DNA from 4 places in the Peribacillus sp. NPDC058075 genome. Region 2 is predicted to be linked to each of the others. Evidence: riboswitches for the same ligand, from Rfam matches in the RefSeq annotation. Region 2 holds a riboswitch; each other region holds the start of a gene.
What was found. Region 2 has a riboswitch for S-adenosylmethionine ahead of ACFVS1_RS22025 (sugar ABC transporter substrate-binding protein). Riboswitches for the same ligand answer to the same signal wherever they lie in the genome.

Region 1 (2,201 bases), on a different contig from region 2:
CCAGTAAGACCAGCATCCCCTTGAGGTCCGCCAATAACGAAACGGCCAGTAGGGTTGATGAAGTATTTAGTTTGAGCATCGATCAATTCAGCTGGAACGACTGCTTTAATCACATGTTCTTTTAAATCGGCTTGAATTTGTTCAAGTGTAATTTCTGCATCATGCTGTGTAGAGATAACGATCGTATCTACACGTACAGGACGGTTATTCTCATCATATTCCACTGTTACCTGTGTTTTACCATCAGGGCGCAGGTAAGCAAGAGTTTCATCTTTACGAACTTGAGCCAAGCGGAATGAAAGTTTATGTGCCAATGAAATCGGAAGCGGCATAAGCTCTTCTGTTTCATTGCAAGCAAATCCGAACATAAGACCTTGGTCTCCTGCACCGATTGCATCGATTTCTTCCTCAGACATGTTTCCTTCACGAGCTTCCAATGCTTTATCGACACCAGCTGCGATATCGGCAGACTGCTCATCAATGGAACTCAACACGGCACAAGTTTCAGCATCGAAACCGTATTTCGCACGTGTATAGCCAATTCCTTTAATCGTATCACGAACGATACGCGGAATATCCACGTAAGCGGACGTTGTAATTTCACCAGCAACAAGTACAAGTCCTGTTGTTACACTAGTTTCACACGCAACACGTGCATTTGCATCCTTAGCTAGGATAGCATCTAAAATGGAATCTGAAATCTGATCACAAATTTTGTCCGGATGGCCCTCTGTAACAGATTCAGAAGTAAATAGACGTTTCTTTGACATCATATTTCCTCCTTGGAAGTTAGTATGTTGTAGGCATAAGCCTGATTTTTACGGAACTCGTTTCCCTCATTAGTTTCAACTATAGACACAGAATTACTTATAAAAAACACAAAAACCTTCCCTGGCAAATGAGGAAAGGTTTAAAATTCTGTCTTCTATCCTTTCACTCTTATCGTTCAAGGGTTTTTTACCTTGCTCAGGTTAGCACCATCACCACTATTCCTTGAAGACCTTCGCTTTATTTTCGGCGATTGATCTTGGAGTCAAGTTCAAAATGGCAGGTTGCTGGGTTTCAAAGGGCCTGTCCCTCCACCAACTCGGGATAAGAGAATCCGTACAATTTAAGATAATATCGTATCTGATTGGAATTTGTCAATGCTTTTCTAAAAAGAACATTTCCGCCCAGTATGGCGTTCATCTGAAAAACATGTTGATACAGCGCCTTACAATGCAAAATACGAATAGAAATGCTGGGAATTTCCATTAATAATAAGTATTAAGCAGATGAAAAACGACTTCAACAATGGAAATTATTGCTTACTTACTTCCTATTAAAATAAATTGATTTCATTAAAGTATATGTGATAATCCTGACTCGGTTCCTGCCGGAATAAAATGATTAACGCGACCATCTGAAAATAATCACAAATTAGAAGAAATAGTATAGACTATTCAAATGAATGTGTTATACTAATTGTAATCTAAAAACTTAAACAAAGGAAGGTACCTCATATATGAATTCTGTAGATGTTTCTAATGAGTTACACCAGTTATTAACAGGAAACAATGTGCAAACTCAACTTTCAGTTCCTCAATTGGTCGAAAAAGTATTAAGCAGAAATGAAGGCGTTTTAACATCAACCGGTGCAGTAAAAGCTGAAACTGGCAAATATACTGGTCGTTCACCTAAAGATAAATTTATCGTGGAAGAAGCATCCGTTAAAGATAAAATCGATTGGGGTTCAGTGAACCAGCCAATTTCCGAAGATGTATTCAATAAACTATATAATAAAGTAGTTGACTACCTAAAAGCAAAAGAAGAGATTTTTGTTTTTAAAGGTTTCGCTGGTGCAGACGAATCATCTCGTCTTCCAATCCGTGTTGTTAATGAATATGCTTGGCATAACCTTTTCGCCCATACTTTGTTCATCCGTCCAAATGAAGAGGAACTAAGAGGTCACGAAGCTGAATTCACAATCCTTTCTGCGCCTAACTTCAAAGCAGACCCAGAAGTGGACGGAACCACTTCCGAAACTTTCATCATCGTTTCATTTGAACGCCGTACCATCCTGATCGGCGGAACGGAATATGCAGGAGAAATGAAAAAATCGATCTTCTCGATCATGAACTACTTACTTCCAGAGGCTGGAATCCTTCCAATGCATTGCTCTGCTAACGTAGGACGTGAAGGGGACGTCGCTTTATTCTTTG
Region 2 (2,201 bases):
AGGACCTTTCAGCCTTCCTGCAATCGAATTATCAAGATGATAATTGGAAGGAAAGAAGATCTGAAAAAATCCTGGCATTCATTCGTAAAACTTTATCTTATCTGTTAGAAAAACGGGCAGCCAATGAGCGGAAATGCGAGCATTCCATCTCTTGGAATGAACAGATGGAAGTCAAGCTGAATGGAGCGGTCAATCAACTGGCTGATCTGGAAAAAGAAAAAAGTGAAAATATCATAAGGTCGTATCGTTCGCTTAAGGACGAAGTGAAAAATCAGCTTTATTCAAAAATTCCTGAATTACTGAGGGATTGCTCTAAATCGTTAACGGAAAGCAGTGATTTCAGTCAGGTCCATGTACAGTTAAACCAGGAAATGAATGAGCGGATTCAGAACTTCATTTCTGACAAAATCATGCCTCAATATTACCGTTCTCTTCAAGACTGGATTGCCAGTTCCCAAATGGAGTTCACACAAAGCCAGCAGTTCATGGATGAGATGAGTGCCGGATTCAATGAATTATACAAAGAAGAACGGATTACGCTGGCAGGCGACTTCAGGGTATTGGATGATTGGCGCCGTGATGCCGACCGGATGACAAGCAGTATCCGCATCGAAAACGTCAATATCCTTTTGCGCAGGACTCCATCTCAATTGCTGCTTAAAGGGGCAGGGAAGCTGTTTGGGGCGATACCGCAAAATAAAGCCAATATGTACAATCGTTATAAGAAATACCTGGAAAGTGAAGATTACCTGGATGTTGCGGAAATGATCACGGAACGTTTCCTTACCCAATTTGGATTGTTTGAAAAATCATTGGATCGTGACATCTCCCTTTTCTATCGCGGTTCATTTGCTTTACTTCAAAAAACGATAGAGCAAACGCAGACTGAAATTAAAGACTACCAGGCTGCATTGGAGCATATGAAAGAAAATCCGGAAGTTTACCGTGACCCTATCACCTTGTTCGAAGTGAAATTAAGGCAGTTGGAGCGACTTGAAAAGATTGAGAAAAAGCGTCTAGCCCAGCTACAAAGAAAATAAAAAATAACGGGGAACATTTCAAATATTCAAAAATCTATTGACTTTACGACTATATCCCTATAAAGTGATAATTACGAAAACGTAACACATATATCTCTTATCAAGAGTGGCGGAGGGACTGGCCCTAAGATGCCCAGCAACCGTTCCATTAGGAATTGGTGCTAAATCCTGCAAAACAGAAATGTTTTGACAGATAAGAGAGGGACAAGTCTGCAAAACAGCCGATTAAACCTCTCTATATTAGAGAGGTTTTTATTTTGGAATTTACACCAACTTAACTGATAAGACTAATAAGGAAAAATGGAGGGAAACAAAATGAAAAGGTCTATTAAAGGGATATTCATTTCAACCATCGCTTCGGCTTTGCTTTTAACGGGTTGCTCTACAGGTCAGAGCTCCACAGAGTCGAAGAAAGAAGAAAAAGTATCATTTGAAAATGTTCCGGAAAGATTTGCTGATGGAGATGGAGCCAGAATCAAAGTGATCCGTAAAATTGGCGGTGATGATCATACGGCCCAATACCTGGCGGGGGCGAAGGAAGAAGGAGAAGCACTGGGGTTTCAAGTGGATACGTACACAGCCAATGGTGATACGGCTAAATTCCATGATGCGATAGCGCAGGCTTTGGAGGAAGATTATGACGGCTATATCATTTCACATGGTGATGATGCAGCAACTGTGAATGATGTTCAAAAGTTGGTTGATGCAGGTAAAAGCGTTGTCACATTCGATTCAATAAGCGATTTATCTAAAATAGAAGGCGTGACATTAACTTCACAAGATGATGAAGCGTTGGCAACTCTGGCTTTTGATAAACTGATAAAAGAACAGAAAGGTGAAGCGTCGATTGCCTATCTTTGGGTGGATGGATTTCCTCCAATGGTACGAAGAAATGCAGTCTATCAGGAAAAATTAAAAGAAAATCCTGGGATTAAAGAAGTTGAAAGATTCGGAGTGGCCTCTGCTGATACTTCGGTTCAGACACAAAATGCTGTAGCGGCAATGCTGAATAAATACCCTAAAGGTAAATTGGATGCCATTTTCGCAACATGGGATGCCTTCGCTATCGGTGCAGCCCGGGCGATTAAAGAGGCGGGCCGAGATGAAGTAAAGATATATGGAATAGATGTTTCGAATGCAGATCTCCAGGAAATTCAATCG
Region 3 (2,201 bases), on a different contig from region 2:
ATGGTTTGAGGAACATCATTCAGAAAGTAGACCGCTATATATCATTGCTATAGAAGGGAAAACTGCTGGATGGATGAGCTTTCAATCCTTCTATGGCCGACCGGCGTATAATTCCACTGCCGAAATCAGCATTTATATGGATGATTATTTCCGGGGAAAAGGAATCGGACAAATTTCGATTCAAAAGGCAATTGAATGGAGTCCAAAATTAGGTATTAAGACTTTATTGGGTTTCATTTTCGCCCACAATTTACCGAGCCTTAAGCTTTTTTCCAAATTCGGGTTTGAAGAATGGGCACATTTACCTCAAGTTGCCGAGCTGGATGGCATTGAGCGGGATTTGATCATTCTTGGTAAACGTGTCGATTTTTAAGATAATTCTTTAGAGCTATTGCCTTGAGCAGTAGCTTTTTCAAATTAATGCAGTTCGAATTGGCTAATTTAAAAATACCTATATGCTTTTTGGAGAGAAAAGTATTCAGACTCTCTTTTACTTGCTAACGCATTTAATAGCGTATCCAATTCTTGACTGGCTTGAACAGTTAGCAGACTTGTTAAGCCGTAACTTGCTGCCAATTTGATCATTTCCTGTCTCTTTTCTTCTACTTTTTCTATAGTTACCTTACGGCAAGGCATTATATGTCACCTCCCATTTATTCAATTTTTTTACACTTTCATCATAATGAAACCACTAGTTAAAATCAACTATTTTTTAGAAATAAAATGTGTAATTTTATAGGTTAAATGTGACAAAACACCTACTTTATTCTTTAATTATGTATATTTTATGTCATTTCCTATTAAACGCAAAAAAGCACCCACTGGTGTACTGTGAATGCTTAATCATATCCCCTATCCAAGAACCCAAAATATAGTCCATCGCTTACTAAGTCATCCATTCAGAAGGTGACTCGTTATTAGGTCTATTTATTACAATCTTATATTCATCTTCAAGCACTTTTAATGGGGCATCATAAAGGTGCCTTTCATCAGAAGTTTTGTATACTCCATTGGCCAATAGCTCTTCAATGAGCATTGCCTTCCTCTGTTCAATCCTCTTAAATAATTCTGCCATGTAAATGGCTCCTTTCCTAGTCATCCTAGAGCCTGCTTCTAGTTAGCTAACTTTATCAACTTATTTGATTTTCACCAAATTATATATACCTTTTCTATTATGTCACTAAACGTTATTTCCCAAAAATAAAAGCCCCTTCTAATTCAAGAAGAGGCTGACAATGTCCGTACGGCTCTTCTTATCTTCCAAGCATAAGCTTGTTGGATTTAGCACAGTTCCCAAAACGGGTCCGCTGCCGAGGTTTCTTAGGGCCAAGTCCCTCCACCTCTCTGGATAAGAATTCGATATATAATTGTTGTAGAAATGATTCTATCCTAATAATCATCAAAAGTCAATTACCTGGTTCTCCCTTTTTTCCTTGACATAAAGTTTATCCCTCTTTTAAATACGGGTTGCAATTTCTTGTCTTTCTGATATGATGTCAGTAATTACATACAATTCACACCACTAGGGGAGTCTTTTTTTAGACTGAGATGGAATTAATTCCGGACCCTTTGAACCTGAACCGGCTCATACCGGCGGAGGGAAGTGGATGATATCGTCCATTCACAGACTATATCCATCTACCCCGTTCCGTATTCAGGAACGGGGTTTTTCATTATCAAAGGGAACCATTATGAAGGAGGATGAACAATGGAGAATATTAAAACAAAAACATTCAGTGATAGACTTCATTCACGGGCAAAAGAGATTTGGAAAAGGAACCATTCACATCCCTTTGTCCAGGCAATTGGAAACGGCACGCTTCCTGAAAAGAAATTTGCCTATTACCTGAAGCAGGACTATATCTATCTCATGGATTATTCCAAGCTCTTCGCTTTAGGTGTCATCAAAGCTCATAACATCGAAACCATGGCAAAGTTTTCGAGTATTTTAAATGAAACCCTTCAAGTGGAAATGGATATCCATCGGCATTATGCTTCCGAATTCGGAATCAGTTCCAAAGAATTGGAAGATACAGAACCTACTCCCACCACTCTAGCCTATACAGGTTACATGCTAAATGCAGCTCAGCATGGGACTTTGGCAGACTTGATCGCCTGTCTCCTGCCCTGCGCTTGGGATTATTATGAAATCGGTTTGCTATTAAAAGAACAAAATGGAGCAGCATTGGAAAACAATCGCT
Region 4 (2,201 bases), on a different contig from region 2:
TACATGGGACCATAATTTCACCGCATTGATAAGTTTTGCCCCAGCTTCTCGATTACCTTGTATCCCAAATGTAACGACAGATCCAGCTCCCTTTGGCAAATATTTACCCGCAAGGGCTTTATCGGGATGATCCTCATCACCAGGATATGAAACCCAAGTCACGGCAGGATGGTTTTTTAAATATTTAATGACCGACTTGGTGTTTGCCAGATGCTCTTTCATCCTTACATGAAGCGTTTCAAGTCCAAGCGTAAACTGGAATGCACTTTGAGCACTTAGAGCAGGGCCTAAATCACGGAGTAACTGGACTCGGGCTTTCGTTATGAACGCGGCAGGTCCAACTGCCTCGGCGTATACCAGACCGTCGTAACTTGGGTCAGGCTCCGTGAAGCCAGGGTAATTTGGCGAGTTCCAATCGAATTTCCCACCATCCACGATGACACCGCCCAGCGTCGTTCCATTTCCCAGAAGCCATTTTGTAGCAGAATGGATGACAATATCCGCTCCAAAATCAATTGGTCTGCATAGATACGGTGTCGCAAAGGTATTATCAATGATCAAAGGTATTCCTGCATCATGGGCGATTTTCGCTACCGCTTCTATATCAAGCACCCTCAAACTTGGATTTCCGATCGTTTCAGCAAAAATGGCTTTAGTTCTTGGCGTAATCGCCCTTTTGAAATTTTCGGGGTCATCAGGAGAAACGAACTTCACTTTGATTCCATATTTCGGAAGAGTGTTTTCAAAAAGGTTATACGTACCGCCATATAATGTGGAGGCTGAAACAATCTCATCCCCTGCAGCAGCAATATTCAGAATTGAAAGTGAGATGGCCGCCATTCCGCTTGCTGTTGCCAATCCGCCGATACCGCCTTCCAATAAGGCCATTCTTTCCTCAAAAACGCTGACCGTGGGATTATGAAGTCGTGAATATATATAGCCATTCTCCTTTAGGCCAAATAAATTCGCTGCATGGTCGGTGTCTTTGAACAAGTATGCATTGCTTTGGTAAATAGGAACTGCACGGGCACCTGTTCCATCAGCTTGCAGACCGCCATGTACACTCAATGTTTCGAAACGCAACTTTTTCTCTGACATATGATTTCACCTTTTTCTATGGATTTAGTTGGAATTATATGATGGTCTCTGGTCTTTTATAAACAAAAAAACCACTTCAGCAAGAAGAGGTTTCAAGAACACACCTCATCTACCAGAGCCAACACTCTGCTGGAATTAGCACCGTATATAAAATTTATACCGGTTGCCGGGCTTCGTCGGGCCAGTCCCTCCGCCACTCTTGATAAGAACTATTAAATTCTGCCGTTACTTATTCAAAATATAGCATTTTAGATTAACTCAGTCAATGAATTGTTAGAATATTCTTTTTTTAATTTTTTTCTCGCATTCAAATGTCCGCAACAAAGAAACCAACCACGGTTCTGATTGGTTTCTTAGTTGATTTCCTTAAGCAATCCGTACAAATAAGGAACGGATTGAAAAGCATATATTTTTTTGTGCAGCTGTCCTTCTTTGAAAAGCAATAAACAAGGAACACTTTCGATTTCATATGTTTCGGCCATTGCATGGACATAATTCATATTCATTTTGCCTGCCTTCAATTCCGGGAATAGCTCCAGGGATATCGTCAGCATCTTGGAGGCAACCTGACAAGTGCCGCATAAAGGGGTATATAAATATAAGCAAAAAGTTTCCCCATTTTCAACAGCAAGCTTACACTCTTCTTCTTTCCATTCCTGCATCAATTAGTCGTTCACCCTTTGACTTAAAAATTTCATTTTCACATTCATATTAGCAGATAGAAGCACAGTTGCGATATGATGTTCGGGCGAGCTTTCCACTTCTTTGTACATTTTATTAATATACAGGTGGTTCGCTTCCGGCATTTCCCTTCGGAACTGCTTCCGCAGCTTTTCTCCTGATTCATCTGCGTCAAAAAGGAGATAAACATCACGGTCCATCAATTCATCCACTAATTCATCCAGTTTAGTTAATGATATGGTCCCATTCGTACATCTTATTTCCACATCTTCATTTAAAACGGAGGCAACTTTTCTTCTATCGGAACTGCCTTCTACAATGATCACTTTATCGAATTCGCCCCACTCCATGTCATCACTCCATCTCACGAATTATGTGTGCAACTGCCACAGTACAAAATGAAAAAGAGAGCAGGCCTTTTC

Region 1: linked by a shared signal. The riboswitch ahead of metK (methionine adenosyltransferase) and the one ahead of ACFVS1_RS22025 (sugar ABC transporter substrate-binding protein) in region 2 are both predicted to bind S-adenosylmethionine.
Region 3: linked by a shared signal. The riboswitch ahead of ACFVS1_RS14730 (Fur-regulated basic protein FbpA) and the one ahead of ACFVS1_RS22025 (sugar ABC transporter substrate-binding protein) in region 2 are both predicted to bind S-adenosylmethionine.
Region 4: linked by a shared signal. The riboswitch ahead of ACFVS1_RS18505 (O-acetylhomoserine aminocarboxypropyltransferase/cysteine synthase family protein) and the one ahead of ACFVS1_RS22025 (sugar ABC transporter substrate-binding protein) in region 2 are both predicted to bind S-adenosylmethionine.

Annotation. Positions count from the first base shown of each region.
Region 1 covers NZ_JBHVSL010000005.1:133,442-135,642, forward strand. Annotated here, with positions in the region: gene metK (methionine adenosyltransferase) at 1-773, opposite strand, end outside; SAM riboswitch class I at 937-1,099, opposite strand; gene pckA (phosphoenolpyruvate carboxykinase (ATP)) at 1,505-2,201, shown strand, end outside.
Region 2 covers NZ_JBHVSL010000003.1:265,838-268,038, reverse strand. Annotated here, with positions in the region: gene ACFVS1_RS22030 (GTPase domain-containing protein) at 1-1,040, shown strand, start outside; SAM riboswitch class I at 1,135-1,240, shown strand; gene ACFVS1_RS22025 (sugar ABC transporter substrate-binding protein) at 1,356-2,201, shown strand, end outside.
Region 3 covers NZ_JBHVSL010000001.1:2,970,195-2,972,395, forward strand. Annotated here, with positions in the region: gene ACFVS1_RS14720 (GNAT family N-acetyltransferase) at 1-373, shown strand, start outside; gene ACFVS1_RS14725 (Spo0E family sporulation regulatory protein-aspartic acid phosphatase) at 442-636, opposite strand; gene ACFVS1_RS14730 (Fur-regulated basic protein FbpA) at 887-1,075, opposite strand; SAM riboswitch class I at 1,251-1,355, opposite strand; TPP riboswitch at 1,515-1,619, shown strand; gene tenA (thiaminase II) at 1,709-2,201, shown strand, end outside.
Region 4 covers NZ_JBHVSL010000002.1:156,218-158,418, forward strand. Annotated here, with positions in the region: gene ACFVS1_RS18505 (O-acetylhomoserine aminocarboxypropyltransferase/cysteine synthase family protein) at 1-1,098, opposite strand, end outside; SAM riboswitch class I at 1,201-1,307, opposite strand; gene ACFVS1_RS18510 (thioredoxin family protein) at 1,452-1,760, opposite strand; gene ACFVS1_RS18515 (toprim domain-containing protein) at 1,764-2,129, opposite strand.